Regions from separate parts of the Anaerobacillus sp. ABR4_321 genome, predicted to be linked through region 3. Evidence: predicted binding sites of a transcription regulator. Region 3 holds the regulator's gene; each other region holds the start of a gene.
The links. The regulator CtsR, encoded in region 3, represses protease genes until heat stress. The targets are predictions, from matches to a motif close to ATGGTCAATAAAGGTCAAACA.
Positions count from the first base shown of each region.

Region 1: the regulator CtsR is predicted to act here: its motif matches at 2,537-2,557, upstream of ACXADT_RS00475 (ATP-dependent Clp protease ATP-binding subunit).
Region 2: the regulator CtsR is predicted to act here: its motif matches at 4,448-4,468, upstream of clpP (ATP-dependent Clp endopeptidase proteolytic subunit ClpP).

Region 1 is NZ_JBSWTK010000001.1:94,332-101,491, reverse strand. Features, by position in the region: gene ACXADT_RS00495 (DUF4870 domain-containing protein) at 1-243, opposite strand, end outside; gene ymzB (protein YmzB) at 351-698, opposite strand; gene mnmH (tRNA 2-selenouridine(34) synthase MnmH) at 814-1,875, shown strand; gene ACXADT_RS00480 (hypothetical protein) at 1,838-2,302, opposite strand; gene ACXADT_RS00475 (ATP-dependent Clp protease ATP-binding subunit) at 2,641-4,752, shown strand; gene ACXADT_RS00470 (ATP-grasp domain-containing protein) at 5,626-6,894, shown strand; gene ACXADT_RS00465 (hypothetical protein) at 6,922-7,160, shown strand, end outside.
Region 2 is NZ_JBSWTK010000001.1:1,320,454-1,327,613, reverse strand. Features, by position in the region: gene gap (type I glyceraldehyde-3-phosphate dehydrogenase) at 1-43, opposite strand, end outside; gene ACXADT_RS06905 (sugar-binding transcriptional regulator) at 100-1,128, opposite strand; gene ACXADT_RS06900 (glutaredoxin family protein) at 1,283-1,519, opposite strand; gene rpoN (RNA polymerase factor sigma-54) at 1,596-2,885, opposite strand; gene ACXADT_RS06890 (hypothetical protein) at 3,067-3,354, shown strand; gene ACXADT_RS06885 (atypical membrane-integrating protein (Mistic protein)) at 3,381-3,692, opposite strand; tRNA gene ACXADT_RS06880 (tRNA-Arg) at 3,761-3,839, shown strand; gene ACXADT_RS06875 (YhjD family protein) at 3,977-4,363, shown strand; gene clpP (ATP-dependent Clp endopeptidase proteolytic subunit ClpP) at 4,530-5,114, shown strand; gene ACXADT_RS06865 (HPr family phosphocarrier protein) at 5,151-5,408, opposite strand; gene whiA (DNA-binding protein WhiA) at 5,613-6,554, opposite strand; gene ACXADT_RS06855 (gluconeogenesis factor YvcK family protein) at 6,600-7,160, opposite strand, start outside.
Region 3 is NZ_JBSWTK010000001.1:557,228-564,387, reverse strand. Features, by position in the region: rRNA gene ACXADT_RS03160 (23S ribosomal RNA) at 1-2,443, shown strand, start outside; rRNA gene rrf (5S ribosomal RNA) at 2,555-2,671, shown strand; gene ACXADT_RS03150 (hypothetical protein) at 2,989-3,372, opposite strand; gene ACXADT_RS03145 (MgtC/SapB family protein) at 3,480-4,193, shown strand; gene ACXADT_RS03140 (CtsR family transcriptional regulator) at 4,338-4,802, shown strand; gene ACXADT_RS03135 (UvrB/UvrC motif-containing protein) at 4,832-5,365, shown strand; gene ACXADT_RS03130 (protein arginine kinase) at 5,365-6,459, shown strand; gene clpC (ATP-dependent protease ATP-binding subunit ClpC) at 6,456-7,160, shown strand, end outside.

The DNA of each region.
Region 1 (7,160 bases), 460 kb from region 3:
GATTAAGACGAGCGTGAGTATTCCTGCGATGATGCCGTAGATGGTCATGCAAATTTGGAAATTCAATGCTTCTTTTGCTTGCTCATTAATAAAAGGATGAACATCCTTCTTTAGTGACCAAATGATTAATGGAGCAATGATGTTACCAAACGGAATTAAATAGCCTGATAGTGCAGAAAGATGCGCAAACATAGCCCATGAACGCGTTTCGTCATCGGGGGTTTGAATGTTCTTTTCTTCCATGAAGTACCTCCTTCATAACCGTCTATATACAAGGTATTATGAAGGCTTCTTAGATATTCTTTGCGATTTGTTCCCAACGAAAAAAAGGAACCTGTCGCTGGCTCCTTCTAGTTGGAATTATAAGTAATCACGTATTGTGCTCTCTCTGTCGTTATTTTTAGCTCATTTGCTGAACGATCGATTTCTTTTAAATCTTCTAATTGTACTTCATAGTTAGCGTCTGGAAGGGAAACGGGATTTTTTTCAGATATGATCTTACCTTTTCCCTCTAGTTGTAGGAGGGAAGAAGGCGTGTAATTATCGATCGTTTCCTCTCTGTGAAACAAAGAAATGCGATCTAATACCATGATTACCTTATCCAAGTCTTCATTCTCTTGTTTTTGAATGATAAGATGTCCGCCAACCCAATCGTTTAAGGTTTCTTGTATACGAGTTACCATTTCGGTAGTTTCCATATTTTTCACCTCAATATAAACTTCCCCGAATTTAAGGTGCATAAACAAGGGTTTAAAAGGTTTAAGTCTAGAATGATATAATGAGCTAATAATGAGATACAAAGGATGAGTCGTTATGAGAACTATTTCGATAGATGAATGTTTCGATAGAAAATTACCGATCATAGATGTTCGAACCCCAGCCGAATTCGAGCAGTTCCACATTCCAGGAGCAGTTAACATGCCGATTTTTTCAAACGAAGAAAGAGAGTTAGTTGGAACAACTTACAAACAACAAGGCACAGAAGCAGCGAAGGATTTAGGGATCTCGCTTGTGTCTCCATCTCTTCCTGATTTTTATCAGAAGGCAAAAGTTCTATCAAAAGGACAGGAGTTTGTCGTTTACTGTTGGAGAGGTGGTATGAGGAGTAGAAGCCTTGCTGTGATTTTTGAGATGATGGGGCTGCCATGTCGTCAACTTGTTGGTGGCATTCGGTCATATCGTCAAAATGTCATGAGAATACTTGAAAGCCATGCTAAAAAAAACGTATCTTTTCTTATAGTGGAAGGGTTTACTGGGACATCTAAGACAGACATTTTACATTATTTAAAAAACAAAGGCTACCCAGTCATTGATCTTGAAGGCTTAGCTGCACATAAAGGATCAGTTTTCGGAAGAGTGAATTTACCTGAAAGAAGTCAAAAGGAGTTTGAAGCGAAGCTTTCTCATCGGTTAAATGAAATAGGGGAGACAGATTATTATGTAATTGAGTCTGAAAGTAAGCGACTTGGGAACATTATCGTTCCGGACTTTATCTTTGAGGGCAAACAAAAAGGGACGCGCATACATGTTCACGCCCCGCTTTCTTATCGAATAAAAACCATTTTAGATACATATCATCCCGAACAGAATAGAGAGAAAATAGTAAAGGGCATCCAAAGAATCGAGAAACGTCTGCCAGATAATGAACGACGTTATATATCCCTCGCACTTGAGGAAGAGAATTATGAAGCAGTCGTCGAAAGCCTTCTGGTGAGTTATTACGATCCTAGGTACACCTACAAGGCGACAGAGAATGTGGGTGAAGTTATAAAAGTTCACTATGAGTCTCTTGATGAAGGATGCCAACTTGTCCAGAATGAAGTGGAGCGTCTAGTGTCTAAGCTTCGATTAGAAGGCGAGAAAGTTTCGCTTTAATTGATTTTCTCTGCTCTTTGCCCGGTTCATTATTGTATTGTTCAATTAAATCATCGATCCGTTTGAAGTACAGGTGGCTGATCCACGCTACATAGTTCTTGTAGATAGAAGAGGTTAGGAATTTCACTAGCATGTTATCTTCTGGGCCAAAATAATACGTTTTATCATCGAAAAAAGTAGAAAATCGACTGAACGAAAGCTTTGTATAAGAGTTGTCCAAATCATAGCGGAATTTGTTCAACACATCAGGAATTAAACGAATGGCAAAGACATCATCGTTATCAAACATTTCTTTAGGAGTAGGTAGGATAAGGTACGGGTAATCACAGTCATCCAGGGCAATGAAGAAATCATTAGGTGATTCATGACAGGTAGGCACGCGCTTGACGGTCGTTTCAACTATCAATTGATAGACTGAATCATTCATTGGTATTCCTCCCTTTATAATCTATCACCATTGTTGCCAGACTAGTAAACTTGTATACCCTTTGTCGAAAAGTAGTTTAATACAATCTATTATCCAACCCTCAAAAAAATTCCTTTATTTCAAATATTACATTTTTTTAGCCGCGATACAATTATCGCGGCTTTGTTTATAAGAACAGATTAGAAAATGCATAACACTTGAAAGTCAAAGATAGTCAGATTATAATATGGTTACAAGGTCAAATATAGTCAAAGTCAAAACAAAATACATTGACCTTAACAAATACAAGTAACGCACTATTATATAACGATCTTATAAATTTTAAGGGAGGCCATCATATGCTTTGTGAAAAATGTAATCAGAATCCTGCAACAGTTCAGTTGAATGTTCAGATCAATCATTCTAAAAAACGTGTTCATCTGTGCAACTCTTGCTATGCAAATGTGATGAATGGTCAGACAACACCGTCATCAAAAGGTCAATTTGATGATTTCTTTCAATCATTTATGAATCAATCAGGTCATACTCAACCTAGTGAGCAAACCGACGCTGGTAACGGTGGATTACTAGATGATTTAGGAAAGAATTTAACTGATGCTGCAAAAGCAGGATTGATCGACCCAGTTATCGGAAGAGATCAAGAGGTAGCACGGGTCATCGAAACACTAAATCGTCGAAACAAAAACAACCCTGTCCTGATCGGTGAACCAGGTGTAGGGAAAACAGCGATTGCCGAAGGACTAGCACTTCGTATTTCTGAAGGAAACGTTCCTTCGAAATTACAAAACAAAGAGATCTATTTGTTAGATGTTGCATCTCTCGTATCTAACACAGGAATCCGTGGTCAGTTCGAAGAGAGAATGAAACAGTTGATTTCAGAACTGCAAGCAAGAAAGAATGTCATTCTCTTTATCGATGAGATTCATCTTATCGTTGGAGCAGGCTCAGCCGAAGGATCGATGGATGCAGGAAACATTCTGAAACCTGCGCTCGCTAGAGGTGAGCTTCAATTAATCGGTGCTACTACGTTGAAAGAATATCGTCAAATTGAAAAAGATGCAGCTCTTGAACGACGTTTTCAGCCAGTTATGGTTAACGAGCCATCGATTGAAGAAGCGGTTCAAATTCTAGAAGGTCTAAAACCGAGGTACGAAGATTATCATGAGGTGGCGTTTTCTGATGAAGCAATAAAAGCTTGTGTCACATTATCAAATCGTTACATTCAAGACCGTTTCTTACCAGATAAAGCGATCGACTTAATGGATGAAGCTGGTGCAAAAAGAAACTTAACGATTACAACTTCTAATCATGATGAAATACAAAAGAGGCTCGAACAAATTGCAGTAAATAAGAAGAAGGCGACGAGTGAAGAAAATTATGAAGTAGCTGCAAAGCTTCGTGATGAGGAAACAAAGCTTGAAAAGAAACTAGAAGAATCATTAAGTGTGAATGATCAAGCGGAAGCTCTTGTAAACTTAGAAGATATTCAACAAATCATCGAGAGTAAAACAGGTATACCTGTACAAAAACTCCAAGAAGATGAACAGATGAAGATGAAGAATCTTGCTGAACAGCTGAATGCTAAAGTTATTGGACAAGAGGACGCTGTTCATAAGGTTGCAAAAGCAATTCGAAGAAGTCGCGCAGGTCTGAAGCGTAAGAACAGACCGATCGGTTCATTTCTATTCGTAGGGCCTACTGGTGTCGGTAAAACAGAATTATCTAAATCTCTAGCTGAAGAGTTATTTGGAGATCGAGATGCGATGGTTCGACTCGATATGAGTGAATACATGGAAAAACACTCCGTCTCTAAATTGATCGGCTCACCACCAGGATATGTAGGTCATGATGAGGCAGGGCAACTGACAGAACGTGTACGCCGCAAGCCTTATAGCATTCTATTGATCGATGAGGTTGAAAAAGCACATCCAGATGTTCAAAATATGTTCCTACAAATCTTAGACGATGGTCGATTGACGGATAGCCAAGGAAGAACAGTGAGCTTTAAAGATACCGTGATCATCATGACGAGCAACGCAGGAAGTACAGAACGCCGTATTACAGTAGGGTTTGAATCGGCTGATAGCTATACCGATGTGATGGAAAGCCTAGGCTCTTACTTTAGACCAGAATTTCTCAATCGCTTCGATTCGATCGTATCCTTTAAGTCACTCGAGAAAGAAAGTCTTGTATCGATCGTTGACTTGATGATCGATGAGTTAAAAGGAAGTCTAACTGAGCAGCAAATTACCCTCGAGATCACAGAGGAAGCTAAATCGAAGCTAGCGGAGCTTGGGTACAATCCACAGTTCGGTGCTCGCCCATTACGAAGAGTAATCGAAGAACACGTTGAAGATGGAATAGCTGATCTACTTGTTGACGAAGGCAATGTAACGTCAGTAAAAGTAGAGGTGATCGAAGATAAGATCGCTGTGAAAAATGCTTCGTAAGCTATAATCTTAAGAAAGAGGCTGTGGCATATAACCATGAGAAAGACCCGAACAATTCATTTGAATTAGATCGGGTCTTTTGTAATTTACAGATAGGAAACCGCCGCTTCGCCAACATACTTCGCTTTCCGCGGGCACGGCCTCAGTCTTCTCAGAAAGCAAAAAACGCTTTCCTGCGGGGCCTTCGGACTCCTGCTGTTCCCGCAGGAGTCTACGTATGTTGGCTACGCTAAGGTCTTACTCTTTAACATTCAACATTCGCGATTGCCTTCATGTATGTTGGTTTTGTCCCAGCCTCTTTCAGTTGGTTATAAGAATTTTAAGTGTTGTCATTCCTTTGACGTAGGGAATATTTCTTATTTTCATGAGCATGAACGTCCGGGTGAATATGATAGCAAATCTTTTCTTACGTCATTTGAAATTGGTTTTTTTGAATTATAATCTCATATAACGCGGATTGGAGCGTAAGGATTCTCGACTCCTGCGGGATCAGCGGGACAGGTGAGATCCCACAGGAGCGTAAGCGACGAGGAAGCTCACCGCCCGCCCCGCGGAAAGCGAGAATCCTGGAGCGGAAATCACTACTATTTTGTTATCAGAGATAGCTCTTAAGACTTTCTAACAGCCTGAAGTCACTCAATGAGTGGCTTTCTTTTTTTGTTAGAAAATAGAAAATATAGGGAATAGAAAAGCTAGCTGGTTTTCTGATTTTCGACTAGTCGAATTAACTCGAATAACAGAGAATGCCGACTTCTTTTGTCGTAATTTGGCTAAAAGTCAGAATATTAGTTAAAAAGTCATCGCATATCTGCTACGTTAGAGAGGGAAGCTCAGGAAGATTTCTCTACTATATGAAAAAAGGAGCGAAAACGAATGGAACTGGATCAATTAGAAATGAACCAGACGTTGGAAGAAAGTCAGCCAGAAGGAAAAACTATTCCATATTTAACTGCTTTAATTGGATGGAGTCTTCCAGCAATTGAGGCCTGTGATAAATTGAAACGGCCTTTTGTAGTAGTAGGACCACCTGATTTCAAAGACTACGCTGAAAAACATAATATCACATTTGTAGGGTGGGAGTTTGATCGTTTGAATGAAGGGTCAGACAAGCTTTATAAGCAGCTGAAAGCACTTGGTGCAGAAGTTGCAGTTCCACTATATGAAGAATGTGTAGAATGGGCAGGAGCTCTAAACGCCAGATTCCGTCAAGAACCAAGACTCTTTAATCGTTCACTTCTATTGAGAGATAAGGGGATGATGAAGAGGAAGGCTCAGATTGCAGGAATTAAAGTGGGTGTCTTTGAAGAGGCAAGAGACAAAGATGATGTCAAACGCTTCCTGAAACGAGTTAATGAAGCACTCCTTAAAGTAGATGGAGATAAATACGATCCAATTCACTGTAAACCTCTCGATAAGGCAGGTTCTGTTGGTCACCGTGCCATCGATAATCCAGCCGATATCGAAGCTCTAACAGACAATGATTTTCCACTTTTGATGGAAAGTCATCTTGATGGACAAGAGTTTTCATGTGAAGTTTTTGTTCACAAAGGACAAATTCAATTCTTGAACATCACTGAATATGTGAAGTTAGGTTATTCAAACTTTGTTCCGCCTTCTCCAACTCTTGAATCGAAAAGACCAGTTATCCGTCAAGCGATCGAGCAACTGATCGAAGCATTTGAGATTGAGAACGGGGTTATTCATCCTGAATATTTCATCATGCCTGACGGAACGTTGCACTTCGGTGAAGTAGCTGCACGTGTTCCAGGAGGTCATATTTTCGACTTAATTGAACGCGCTTACGGATTTAGTGCATATGAAGCACAAATTCTTTGTAGTGACCCGAACACGACAGAAGAAGAGCTAAGAAAATTCTTCCCAGCTGAAGATGAAGCTAATGGATATGCAGGCTGCCTTATGGTACACCCGCACGTCACTTACATTGAAGAACTAACGATTCCAGATGAGCTTGAAGAGCATCCTTTCTTCGAAAAGCATGACATGTTCACTCCACCGCAAGGTAAAGTGGCAGAGCGAGTAGGCTTTGGTAACCACTATGGAACGATTTTCTTCTTCGGTGATGATAGTGCCGAGATGAGACGCCTACTAGAATACTATGAAAAGTACGATTTTTATTTGTAGAATCTTTATCATAAAGGAGAATTAAGCATGCCATCTGAAGTAACAGAAGGAAAGATTGCAAGGTTTTCCCAGTCATTGACTAAGCTCAGCGAGGCACCAACATACGCAAAATCGAGATATCAGACGGATGTTTATCAAGAAGCAAACCGTCTCCTAGAAACAGAAGAAGGTCTCGAAATCCTATTTAAATATGCAGATCGTTTTGATGAAGCAGGTGTTTTCCAAGACGGTCCTTGGGAAGATCCATCGAAGCTTCAGCCTCCGCT
Region 2 (7,160 bases), 760 kb from region 3:
GACCAATACGTCCAAAACCGTTAATACCTACTTTTGTTGCCATTGTATAATTCCTCCTTGAATGTTCCTCGTTTCCCGAGGTATCTTATGTTTTATTTATTAAAGGGAATTTCCCTCTAGTAACGCTTTTGCTGCCCCCTCATCAGTGACGAGGATGCTTTGTATTCCAGTCTTCAGATAGGCTTCGATTGCTTTTGCTTTTGAGTGACCGCCTGCGACTGCAATAACAAGTTCGCTTCTTTCTAGATCTTCTAGCTGTAATCCAATGGTTTTCACTTTGTGTACAACATCTCCGGATTGGTTGAAATAGTATCCAAACGCTTCCGCAACAGCATGGTTTTCTTTGATTTTCTCTAAAACTTGACCTGTTGATTTACGTCGCACAGCCATTGTTTTAGCATCTCCAATCCCGTGAACCACAATACTGGCAGATTTGATAATTTCAAGGATTTCCTTGACGCCAGGTTCTTCGATTAATGATTGGTATGCCTCTTCACTAAGCTGATCTGGAACATGAAGCAAACGATAATCTGTATGAGCTTTACGTGCCATCTTCGCGCAGATCGTGTTAGCCTGGTTTTCAACTTGTTCACCAAGACCACCACGAGCCGGTACGAATAATGTTCCATCCATGTCAAGAGAAGGAACCATCATATCAGCTACACTCGCGAGCGTGGTGCCGCCCGTCACAGCTACGACTTTACTTTCAAGCTGAAACCTTTTCAAGCGTCCCACTGCGGCTCTGCCCATTTCTTTCTTTACCCAGGGGGTAACATCGCTGTCACCGGGTACAATAAGTACTTCTGGAATACCAAGTTTATCTTTCAACCGTTCTTCCAGATTATCAAGACCAGAAACTTCATTCATAACAGGTTCGAGCTCCATCAATAGCTGCTCACCTTCCTCAGTAAGCTGCATCCCTTGAATGGACATATCCAGCAAACCCTGGTCTTTAAGGAAAGTCACTTCACTTCTGAGAACTCTTTCTGTTATATCCAGACTGTTCGCAAGGCTTCTGCGACCAATTGGTTGCGTGAGCCTCAGTTGCCTGAGAACACGATACCGTTTGTTCATAACCTCTAATAAGTCTGGTAGTAGTTTTTGTTGAAGTGCGAGTAATGAGCGCATTGTTCGTCTCCCCTGCAGGTTCTTTTTTTATTCTCGAGACGTATTATGTCCCGGTTAGACATTTTCAGTCCCACCCGAATCAAAAAAAGAACGTCTTACAAATTTCATTGTAGCAGTTGCCAACTACATGGGCAACTATGATATACTTAAAAATTTAAAGTAAGCGTTTTCTTACGTTTTTTCTAGAGATTCGGCCATAATCAACGATTTCTCCATCCACTTCAACCACCGGAATCATCACCATAAACTTCTCCAGCAGAGCTTCATCTTGATAGATATCAACTGATTCTATCTTAAAATCAATTTCGGTTTGAAGATCCTCAAGGATATAATACGCTTCGTCACAAAGAGGACACGTCTCTTTCGTGTATAACATAACCGTTTTACTCATCCTTTAAACCCCTTTCCTATACCATTCTAACCTTATAAGAACATTATTCGCAAAAAAACAGCTGCTTCCGCAGCTGTTATACAAAACGCTTCCTTCTCGATGAACCGGGTATCCCCAATTCTTCACGATATTTGGCAATCGTTCGTCTCGATACTTGTATTCCTTTTTGTATATGAAGAGCCTCTACGATCTTTTGATCCGAAAGCGGCTTCTTTTTATCTTCCTCTTCTACAAACTCTTTAATGAAGATCTTTACACTAGATGAAGAGGTTCCTGTCTCTGTTTCACCAGAAAGTCGAGAAGTAAATAGATCCTTCAACGCATATAGGCCTTGAGGCGTCTGCACATATTTATTCTTTATAGCTCGACTTACCGTTGACTCATGCACGCCCGCTTCATTTGCTACTTCCTTAAGCGTAATTGGTCTTAGCTCACTAAGTCCCGTTTGAAGAAAAGAGGTCTGCTGCCCGATAAAGACGGTCATGATCGATCTTAGAGTATGCTTGCGTTGTTCGATACTCTTCATCAGCCAGTTTACTTGCTGATACTTCCCTTTAATATAGTGACCGACTTCCCCCTTTTCAAACGACTGATAAGCCGTACTTACCTTCATCGAAGGAAGTTCATCATCTAATAGTTTGATCGTGTATGTTCCTTCGTTCTCTTTAATGATTATGTCAGGGGCTACATAATAAGGCTTTTCGTTATACCATTTTGAGCCCGGTCTCGGATCAAGAGCAGCTATGACATCTGATGCGAGCTGGATATCCTGAAGTTTCACATGATACTCTTTTGAAAGCTCTCGAAATTTCTTTTCTGCTAGCGCTTTCAAATTTTCGTTTACTAATTTGCGAGCAAGGGTGTGTACCTCTGAAGTTGAATGTAACTGTAAACTTAAACACTCTGCTAGATTTCGTCCACCTATTCCTGGTTCAAGTGATTGTAATACACGTACCGCTTCTTCATACTCTTGATTTGTCAGCTGAAATTGCAAGATCACTTCATGATCACGTATACGTAAATAGCCAGCTTCATCTATATTGTCTATCAAGTAATGAATCACTTTCGCTTGGTGAGGGCATAAGTTCAAACACCGCACTTGTTCGTGAAGCTCTTCATTCAAACTCTTGCCTCGTTCAGCAACATAGTCTAAGGAGTCGGCACGCTCTCCTCGGCCAGCGGCTTTCGCACGAATACCCGTATCCCATGATGGTGTATGAAGTTCGATAAGAGGATTCTCAAGTGCTTCTTCTTTTATATAATCCAACAGCTCTAAAGTCGAATATTGAAGAATGGATATTGCCTGACGCAATTGAGTTGTCATTACGAGTTGCGTTGTCTGCTTCTGTATTAATCCTAGTTCCATCGCAATCCCTCCACCTTTATCATACTATATTGATTCAACATATGGTAAGAGGAAAGTGAAAATGACCAGAATTTTCAATCATTTAATACGCCTCGATTTCACAAAAATGAGCAATGCGCCCACTCACTCCCCATCATTCGACATACAGTATAGTACAGAGAGAAAAAAGGAGGCAAAAACCATGGATTTGACTGTATATGGTATTGCTTTGCTTCCAGTCATCATTGGAATCGTCCAACTCTTCAAGATATTTGGTTTTCCGGCTAGATTTCTACCGTTGCTTTCTATTGGTGTAGGAATCGTCATGAGCTATATTTATATTGATCCGGATATCAAAAAAGCTTTTTTGATTGGACTTTGGCTAGGATTATGCGCTTCTGGTATGCATTCAGGCTTAAAGCATACGATGAATGGGGCAAGCAAGAAACCAAGTGACCGAGAAGATGACAAGCCAGGTAAGAAGCAATAATCTAACTTTTTAAGAGTGGACAAGGTTCACTCTTTTTCTTTGTCTTGATGCTCTTCTCCAAGATCCAACCAGCTCAGCATCTCTTTAACAACGTTATTTAGCTTTTTGTTCACGATTTGATCTCCGTACACTTTTTTTGCTTTTTCAATCGTTTCTACTACTTGTGGTTCAAATTGAATGAGCGGCATATCTTCTTCTGATTCATTGTACAATTCCACAACGTTCTCAAGTCCCTCTGTGATGCGATCGATCGCATCACTCAACGACTTACTTTCTCCGCTATTTACTTTCAAAGAAATCCCTACCTTCAGCACAGTTATAGCTCTAGTGTTTGTCACTTTCAACCAAAAAATCACCTTGCAAAAAAAAACCTTGTCACGTATAATTATCCTTGCCCTTAACGTATGCGCCCGTAGCTCAGTAGGATAGAGCGGTGGTTTCCGGTACCACGTCTGTCGGGGGTTCGAATCCCTCCGGGCGCGCCAACTACATAATTACAACCCCTTTTCATTCCGAAAAGGGGTTTTTTGCGTCTTCCCCTTTATAGAATGGGGTTCTTGACGTCTCATTCGTCTCATAGTATTGTAAAACCAAACATACGTTCTTACAGGCGGTGAAGATCATGTTCCGACTAAGTAAAGAGGAAGCAAGTGCTGTTCGGGATTATTTATTGCTTCCTTATGTTAAAAAGGTACTGGAGCTCGATGCTGCATGGATTCATCGTTCTAAGATGAAGCTTCCACGCCCTTATTTGGAACTGATCAATCAAGCTTTCACTCTCGCTTCCACAGATTTAAAAGAAGCAAAATCAGTCCTTCATAAGCAACACATCAAAACTTCAGTTCAGGATACAAAGGAAGATATCGTCATCTATACTGTCTATTGTCGTGGATACAACCAAACGTATCGGTACACGTCAGTCCAAATTAGAAACCTTGTTGAAAGAAGAATTGCGGGTTACTTTTTAAGCGATCACCGATTTAAAAAAAGACAGATTCGTTCTGTTTAAAACGGTTGTCAGCGGGGAAAATGGAGATATGTAGAACCATCGATGTGCTGGCGAAAAAATTAATAGTCAAAAAGAACAGCACTTTATTTGACCTATATTGACCTTTTCGGTATGATGAACCTACAGCAACTACATATTTGAATGAATAAAAGGGAGGAATTTTATTATGGTATTAATTCCAACGGTTATCGAACAAACAAACCGCGGTGAAAGAGCATATGACATCTACTCTCGTCTTCTTAAGGACCGCATTATCATGCTTGGAACTGCAATCGACGACAACGTATCGAACGCAGTTGTAGCTCAGCTTCTTTTCCTAGCTGCAGAAGATCCAGATAAAGATATCTCTCTTTATATCAATAGTCCAGGTGGATCAATCACAGCTGGAATGGCAATCTACGATACAATGCAGTTCATTAAACCTAAAGTATCTACAATCTGTATCGGAATGGCTGCTTCAATGGGAGCGTTCCTACTAGCGGCTGGTGAGCCTGGTAAACGTTATGCACTTCCAAATAGTGAAGTCATGATTCACCAACCACTCGGTGGTACACAAGGTCAGGCTTCTGATATCGAAATTCATGCGAAGCGTATCATTCAAATGCGCGAAAAGCTCAACAAAATTCTTGCAGAGCGTACTGGTCAGCCTCTCGATACGATCGAACGCGATACGGATCGTGACCGTTTCATGGAAGCTCTTGAAGCAAAAGAATATGGTTTGATCGACGAAGTTATGGAGAAAAAAGCATAAATAAAAAAAGGTTGCCGTGATGGCAACCTTTTTTATTTAGTCTTCTTTATGAATGAAGTCGACCAGAGATGAAACAGCATCTTCTTCGTCGTTTCCATCTACTGTTAAGACAACAGAAGAACCAGAGCCCACCGCAAGGCTCATTATTCCCATAATACTCTTCGCATTTACCTTTTTACCGTCTTTTTCAAGAAAAATATCTGAATTAAATCGATTTGCCTCTTGAACAAAGAGTGCTGCAGGTCTTGCTTGTAATCCTGTATCTAACGTTACGACAACTTCTTTTTGAACCACTTTTCCATTCCTCCTTTATTTATAAGAAAGCGCTATCTTTATTGATGAAAAAAATAAGTATATGTGTTTGTTATTGATTTGCTACGTACTTACCAACAGCATTCCATTTATTAAGACTTCTAAACGTCCCAACGCTATGTTCTCAAGGCTTAGAATAGTAGAAAATCAAGCCCGCACTACTCGCGCAGGCTGTAATTTTTCTGCTTATGTTATTGGCTTTCCTGCACGGAGCTTTTCAGCTAACTGATCGATCTTTCGAAGTCTGTGATTGATCCCTGACTTACTGATCGCACCTCCAGTCAACATCTCTCCAAGTTCCTTAAGGGTAACATCCTGATGCTTCACTCGAAGTTCAGCAATTTCTCTCAATTTATCAGGTAGGATATCTAATCCAACTTCATTTTGTATAAAACGAATGTTTTCAACCTGTCGGAATGCAGCACCAACTGTTTTATTTAGATTAGCTGTTTCACAATTTACGATCCGATTAACAGAGTTTCTCATATCTTTCATGATGCGAACATCCTCAAAATAAAGCAATGCCTTATGGGCTCCTACTACACTTAAAAACTCTGTAATTTTCTCGCCCTCTTTGATATAAACGATGTATCCTTTTTTACGCTCGAGCATCTTTGCATTAAGATCAAACTGATTCATAAGCTTACACAATGAATCCGTATGCTCCTCATACATCGAGAATATTTCTAAGTGATAAGAAGTTTCAGGGTGATTGATCGATCCTCCTGCGAGAAAGGCTCCTTTCAAGTATGCTCGTTTGCAACAAGCCTTTTTCGTAAAATCACTAGAAATGTTTCTTGTAAACATGAACGCATTGTCCATAATACCTAAATCCTCAAGGAGATCTCTAGCACTCGAGGAAACACGAACAATGTAGACATTATTTTTTTTAAGACGCATCTTTTTACGTACGAGTAATTCGACATCGTAATTATAAAGACGTTTGATAAGCGTATAGATCCTTCTCGCGATCGCAGCATGTTCAGTAGGTATATCAAGGATCAGTTGTCTGTTCCCAAATGATATGGACCCATTCATTCGAATGAGTGCTGCGAGCTCTGATCTAGAGCAGCACGCTTTACTTTCGAGCTGTGTTAATTCTTTCTTTGTATCGGCAGCAAATGACATCGCTATCCCCCCTTTACCATGCAGGGGCCCATTGACCCATCACCATCACTTTTTATCTTCTAATAATGACAGTAGAATCGAAGATATCTTGATGGCATCGTGGCGTACATATTTCTCATCATATTGAATAATTTTATCACTGATTACTTCAAAACCAAAGCTCTTCAACCTATTTTCGTCATATTGCACAACCTCTGCCTGTTCTTTTGCATAGCGTTTTGCATAATAAGTTGGGATGACCTGTTTGTTAACAATGATCGTTTCAATAAGCTTGTAATCAATATGATCAATGAGTGCCTGCACATGGTCACTTGCAGTATAATTTTCTGTTTCACCTTGCTGAGTCATGACGTTACACACATACACTTTCCTAGCATTGGAGTGACTGATTTCATCCGCAATGCCGGGTACAAGTAGGTTTGGTAGTATGCTTGTATAAAGACTCCCAGGACCAAGGACGATTAAGTCAGCGTTTCGAATCGCTTCCAAAGAATCTGGTAAAGCTTTTATCCCAGGAGGCGAGAGAAATACTTTCTTAATCGTTTTATTCGTTTTAGGAATTTGAGACTCACCTTTTACGAACGTTCCATCTCGCATTTCAGCATG
Region 3 (7,160 bases):
CCGATAGTGAACCAGTACCGTGAGGGAAAGGTGAAAAGCACCCCGGAAGGGGAGTGAAAGAGAACCTGAAACCGTGTGCCTACAACTAGTTGGAGCCCGTTAATGGGTGACAGCGTGCCTTTTGTAGAATGAACCGGCGAGTTACGATCCCGTGCAAGGTTAAGCCGAGAAGGCGGAGCCGCAGCGAAAGCGAGTCTGAATAGGGCGAAGGAGTACGTGGTCGTAGACCCGAAACCGGGTGATCTACCCATGTCCAGGGTGAAGTTCAGGTAACACTGAATGGAGGCCCGAACCCACGCATGTTGAAAAATGCGGGGATGAGGTGTGGGTAGCGGTGAAATGCCAATCGAACCCGGAGATAGCTGGTTCTCTCCGAAATAGCTTTAGGGCTAGCCTCGCGGCAAGAATCTTGGAGGTAGAGCACTGATTGGACTAGGGGTCCCTACCGGATTACCGAATCCAGTCAAACTCCGAATGCCAACGATTTATCCGCGGGAGTCAGACTGCGAGTGATAAGATCCGTAGTCGAGAGGGAAACAGCCCAGACCACCAGCTAAGGTCCCAAAGTATACGTTAAGTGGAAAAGGATGTGGCGTTGCTTAGACAACCAGGATGTTGGCTTAGAAGCAGCCATCATTTAAAGAGTGCGTAATAGCTCACTGGTCGAGTGACGCTGCGCCGAAAATGTACCGGGGCTAAACGTATCACCGAAGCTGTGGATTGTCTTACGACAATGGTAGGAGAGCGTTCTAAGGGCTGCGAAGTCAGACCGAAAGGACTGGTGGAGCGCTTAGAAGTGAGAATGCCGGTATGAGTAGCGAAAGACAAGTGAGAATCTTGTCCGTCGAAAGCCCAAGGTTTCCTGAGGAAGGCTCGTCCGCTCAGGGTTAGTCGGGACCTAAGCCGAGGCCGAAAGGCGTAGGCGATGGATAACAGGTTGATATTCCTGTACCACCTCCTTTCCGTTTGAACGACGGGGGGACGCAGAAAGATAGGGAGAGCGCGCTGCTGGAAATGCGCGTCCAAGCGATTAGGCTGGTGAATAGGCAAATCCGTTCACCGCGAATGCTGAGTCGTGATGGCGAGGGAATTTAAGTACCGAAGTCCCTGATTCTACACTGCCAAGAAAAGCCTCTAGTGAGGAAAGAGGTGCCCGTACCGCAAACCGACACAGGTAGGCGAGGAGAGAATCCTAAGACGATCGGGAGAACTCTCGTTAAGGAACTCGGCAAAATGACCCCGTAACTTCGGGAGAAGGGGTGCTTCCTCGGGTGAATAGCCCAGGGGAGCCGCAGTGAAAAGATCCAAGCGACTGTTTAGCAAAAACACAGGTCTCTGCCAAGCCGCAAGGCGATGTATAGGGGCTGACACCTGCCCGGTGCTGGAAGGTTAAGAGGAGGGGTTATCCCTTACGGGAGAAGCTCTGAATCGAAGCCCCAGTAAACGGCGGCCGTAACTATAACGGTCCTAAGGTAGCGAAATTCCTTGTCGGGTAAGTTCCGACCCGCACGAAAGGTGCAACGACTTGGATACTGTCTCAACGAGAGACCCGGTGAAATTATAGTACCTGTGAAGATGCAGGTTACCCGCGACAGGACGGAAAGACCCCATGGAGCTTTACTGTAGCCTGATATTGGATTTTGGTACAGCTTGTACAGGATAGGTAGGAGCCATAGAAGCCGGACCGCTAGGTTCGGTGGAGGCGTCGGTGGGATACTACCCTGGCTGTACTGACATTCTAACCCAGCACCGTGATCCGGTGCGGAGACAGTGTCAGGTGGGCAGTTTGACTGGGGCGGTCGCCTCCTAAAGAGTAACGGAGGCGCCCAAAGGTTCCCTCAGAATGGTTGGAAATCATTCGCAGAGTGTAAAGGCACAAGGGAGCTTGACTGCGAGACCTACAAGTCGAGCAGGGACGAAAGTCGGGCTTAGTGATCCGGTGGTTCCGCATGGAAGGGCCATCGCTCAACGGATAAAAGCTACCCTGGGGATAACAGGCTTATCTCCCCCAAGAGTCCACATCGACGGGGAGGTTTGGCACCTCGATGTCGGCTCATCGCATCCTGGGGCTGAAGTAGGTCCCAAGGGTTGGGCTGTTCGCCCATTAAAGCGGTACGCGAGCTGGGTTCAGAACGTCGTGAGACAGTTCGGTCCCTATCCGTCGCGGGCGCAGGAAATTTGAGAGGAGCTGTCCTTAGTACGAGAGGACCGGGATGGACACACCGCTGGTGTACCAGTTGTTCCGCCAGGAGCATAGCTGGGTAGCTACGTGTGGAAGGGATAAGTGCTGAAAGCATCTAAGCATGAAGCCCCCCTCGAGATGAGATTTCCCACAGCGTCAAGCTGGTAAGATCCCTCAGAGATGATGAGGTTGATAGGTTCGGGGTGGAAGCGTGGCGACACGTGGAGCTGACGAATACTAATCGATCGAGGGCTTAACCTAAAAAATTGGAATACGATGTTGCGTGCTATCTAGTTTTCAGGGAATGAAAAGAGGTTCGATTAAGTTCCACCACGTCCTGTGGTGAACATCGAACGACTTACATCCTGTAAGTCTAGTGATGAAGGCGAAGAGGTCACACCCGTTCCCATGCCGAACACGGAAGTTAAGCTCTTCAGCGCCGATGGTAGTTGGGGGCTCTCCCCCTGCAAGAGTAGGACGTCGCTAGGCAAGAGAGAAGTCAGAGCATTGAGCTCTGGCTTTTTTGTATGCTTTTTTGGTTTTTATTGCGAGACCGTAAGGTAAGTACCTTCATTGAGAAGAGAGAAAAGGGCATCTTCGAAAGCTTCGTAGGGGTGGGAGAAGCAAGAAATTCGAGGAAGCAAGTGAGGCTGGACCGGAGTAGATATTCGGAGATCTATGAGGATCCAGCATCGCGCAGCTGACGAAGAAGTTCGCCGCTTATCGCGCCCCGTATGAGAACACGGAAGTTAAGCTCGCGCGCCGATGGTAGTTGGGGGCTCTCCCCCTGCAAGAGTAGGACGTCGCTAGGCAAATGAGAAGTCAGAGCTTAAGGCTCTGGCTTTTTTTGTTTTGTCTAAATGTGGTGTTGAGTCATCAGGGGTTTCTGAAAGTGGTTTCGCGGATATGTCCTCAGAATCGCGGATAAATGCCCCGGTTTCGCGGATATAAATCGAAAAGCGCGGATATATCATGATTATCGCGGATAAAATGAAAATTTCGCGGATATCGCCCCAATTCACGCCCCAAAAGGTTTTATCTGAATGTGCTTTTAACAAATCAAAAGTTACAAACAACGCTTCGCTGATAAAACCAAACGATCGCCGATAAATCCAAAATATCGCTGATATCCTTCCTAAAAGCGCAAATAACCCATTCCAGCATTCTACCCTAAAACAAACCCAGTGCATCCTTTCTAATCTCTCCCAGTTCGAAGCAACATTCAATACATTCCACGTTAAACTTCACTAATAGAAGGGTAAAATACATCAAAAGAAAACAGAGAAAGGGATCTATTATGGAAGTATTCGACATCACACTAGCAGACAATTTCGATACAATATCGATACGGATTTTAATCGCAGCAGTATTAAGTGGAGTTATAGGAATCGAGAGAGAGTTTAAAAGGCACCCAGCAGGTTTTCGAACTCACATTCTTGTTGGGGTTGGAGCGTGTTTGATGATGCTATTATCTCTATATGGTTTTGAAGAATATAATGAGACTCACGCTAATATTAACTTTGACCCTTCTCGTATCCCCTCATATGTCATAAGTGGTATAGGGTTTTTAGGTGCTGGAACAATATTAGCAAACGGTTGGACCGTGAGAGGACTAACAACTGCAGCATCGATTTGGGTAGTTGCTGGTATAGGGTTAGTTGTCGGAGTAGGAATGATCTATGAGGCGATATTGACTACACTGATCGTTGTATTGAGCCTCGTTTTCTTAAGCAAAATCGAGAAGCTCTACCTATCTAAGTCACAGCATTGGGTGAATCTCTTTGTTGAGGAGGGGCTTTCGTTAAAGTCTGTCATAGAAAAGATAGAGGAAATGGATATAAGTGTTCTAGAAATGAAAACGGATGATCCAAAAAAAGCGCGATATGAAGGAGACAAGAAAATCTATACGTATTCAATCTTAGTGAATACAAATAATGCAACGAAACTCTCAACACTAGTCGATCACCTTAAAGAAATCGAGAAGATAAAAAGAATTAATTGCAAGGAATGAATGCCATATATATGGGAATGATGGTAAGGTTCAAGCAAAGAATTGAAGAGACATGTTACTTTCCAATCCATTTAAAAAACGTTATAATGTATTTAACGTCAAATATAGTCAAAGTCAGTTTGGAGACGGAAGGGAGGCAGCGATGTGCGGAATGTTTCCGATGTAATTGAAGCATACATTAAGAAAATCTTGATGGTAGAAGGTAGAGATGCTGTTGAGATAAAAAGAAGTGAGATTGCTGATAAGTTTCAATGTGTTCCTTCTCAAATTAATTATGTGATCAACACCCGCTTTACGATTGAAAAAGGATATATTGTGGAAAGTAAAAGGGGTGGAGGCGGTTATATAAGAATATTAAAAGTGAAGCCTGAGACGCATGCAGATTTAATAGATGACATGCTGAATATGATTAAGACCCAAGTGCCACAGGCGGTATCTGAAAATATTATTCTAAGGCTGTTAGAAGAAGAGGTTATTTCAGCACGAGAAGCGAAGTTAATGCTAAGTGTTCTCGATCGAACAGTCATTACGATAGAGTTGCCGCTGAGAGATCACCTTAGAGCTAATATGCTGCGTGCAATGCTGACATCACTAAAATATAAACAATAGCATTTGTGTACAAATAGGAGGGTTGCCCTATGACGTGCCAGGAATGTGGTGAGCGTCCCGCTACGCTCCACTTCACTAAGATAGTCAATGGACAAAAAACAGAGTTCCATATCTGTGAAGTGTGTGCCAAAGAAAAAGGTGAGGTTGAGCCAGGCACTAACCATTTTTCTATCCATAACTTATTATCGGGGTTATTAAATTTTGAAACACCTTTAAGTGAAAGTTCTTCACACCCTATTTACAATAGAGAACGGCAAAGTTGCCCGAAATGTGGATTAACGTATCAGCAATTCACACAAATCGGACGATTTGGTTGTTCAGAATGCTACACTACGTTCTCAGAGAACCTCGATCCAATACTTAGAAAGGTTCATGGTGGTAATACCGTTCATTCTGGCAAATTACCAAAACGTGCTGGAGCAGCGATCGAGATTGAACGTAAGGTACAAAATCTTCGCAGTAAAATGCAAGAATACATTCAGCAGGAGGAATTTGAAAAAGCTGCTGAAACGAGAGATTTAATTCGATCCCTCGAACATAAAGCGTCGGAAGGGGGAGAATGATGTCACTTCAGCGTTTTATCAGTGAAGCTGTTAGTCCATGGATGCAAGATGAAGGACCAGATTCAGATATTGTCATGAGTAGTAGAATAAGATTTGCTCGAAATCTGAAGAATTATGTTTTTCCGGTTCTTTCTAACGGGCAGCAAAATTTAGAGGTTCTAGAAAGTATCAAGAAGAAATTTAATGAAGCTCCGAACGAAGAAATTGGGAAGCTTGAACTGATCGAGATTGAATCGCTTAGGCCTACTCAGAAAAGAGTTCTTGTAGAAAAACATTTGGTTAGCCCAAATCTTGTAGAACAATCAAAAAATGGAGCAGTCTTACTCAGCGAGAATGAAACGATCAGCATAATGATAAATGAAGAAGATCATTTTCGTATTCAGTGCCTTGAAGCAGGGTTTAGATTGAAAGAAGCCTTAAACCTCGCGAATGCTTTGGATGACTGGATTGAAAGTAAGGTAGATTATGCGTTTGATAAGCGAAAAGGATATTTAACGAGCTGTCCAACGAATGTTGGCACAGGGATGAGGGCATCTGTTATGATGCATCTACCTGCTTTAGTGCTAACACAGCAGCTAAATCACATCATACCTGCAATTAACCAGCTAGGTCTTGTTGTTAGAGGGAGCTACGGTGAAGGAAGTGAAGCTCAAGGAAACATTTTTCAAATATCAAACCAGATTACATTAGGTAAGACCGAGAATGATATTATTGAGGACCTCCAGGGTGTAGTGATGCAAGTCATTGAAAAAGAACGATCAGCAAGAAGGATGTTGCTAGATAATTCAAGAATTGAATTGGAAGACAGAATCTATCGTTCTCTTGGAACTCTTGAGAATAGCAGAATCATTCAATCGAAGGAAGCTGCGAAGTGTCTTTCAAATGTCCGGTTAGGAATCGATATCGGTCTTGTAGCTGGTATCTCGAAATCAATTCTTAACGAGCTAGTAATTCTAACTCAACCAGGTTTTCTTCAGCAATATGCAGGTGCAAGCCTTAATCCTGCAGAACGTGATATTAAACGTGCCACATTAATTAGAGAGAGACTTGAACTAGAAAAACAAACGAAGAAATCGGAGGGTGATGAACGATGATGTTTGGACGATTTACAGAGCGTGCTCAAAAAGTGCTCGCATTAGCACAGGAAGAAGCGATTCGTCTTGGTCATAACAATGTCGGGACTGAACATATCCTATTAGGCTTGATTCGTGAAGGCGAAGGAATTGCTGCTAAGGCATTGACTGCTCTTGGTCTTGGCTCAGAAAAGATTCAGAAAGAAGTAGAAAAGCTGATTGGTAGAGGGCAAGATTCTGTCCAGTCTATTCACTACACACCTCGTGCTAAGAAAGTAATCGAACTATCGATGGATGAAGCACGAAAGCTAAGCCATTCTTATGTTGGTACAGAGCATATCCTATTAGGTTTAATTCGCGAAGGTGAGGGCGTAGCAGCAAGAGTGCTCAACAACCTTGGTGTTAGCTTGAATAAAGCTCGTCAGCAAGTTCTTCAACTTTTAGGAAGCAATGAAAGTTCTTCATCTAGTCACCAGGGGGCAGGAGCTAGTGCTAATACCCCAACGCTAGATGGTCTTGCTAGAGATCTAACAGTCATTGCACGTGACGGCGGACTGGATCCCGTAATCGGTCGTAGTAAAGAAATCGAACGTGTTATTGAGGTATTGAGCCGTAGAACGAAGAATAACCCAGTTCTTATCGGTGAACCGGGTGTTGGTAAAACGGCCATTGCAGAAGGTCTAGCACAGCAGATCATCAATAACGAAGTTCCTGAGACACTT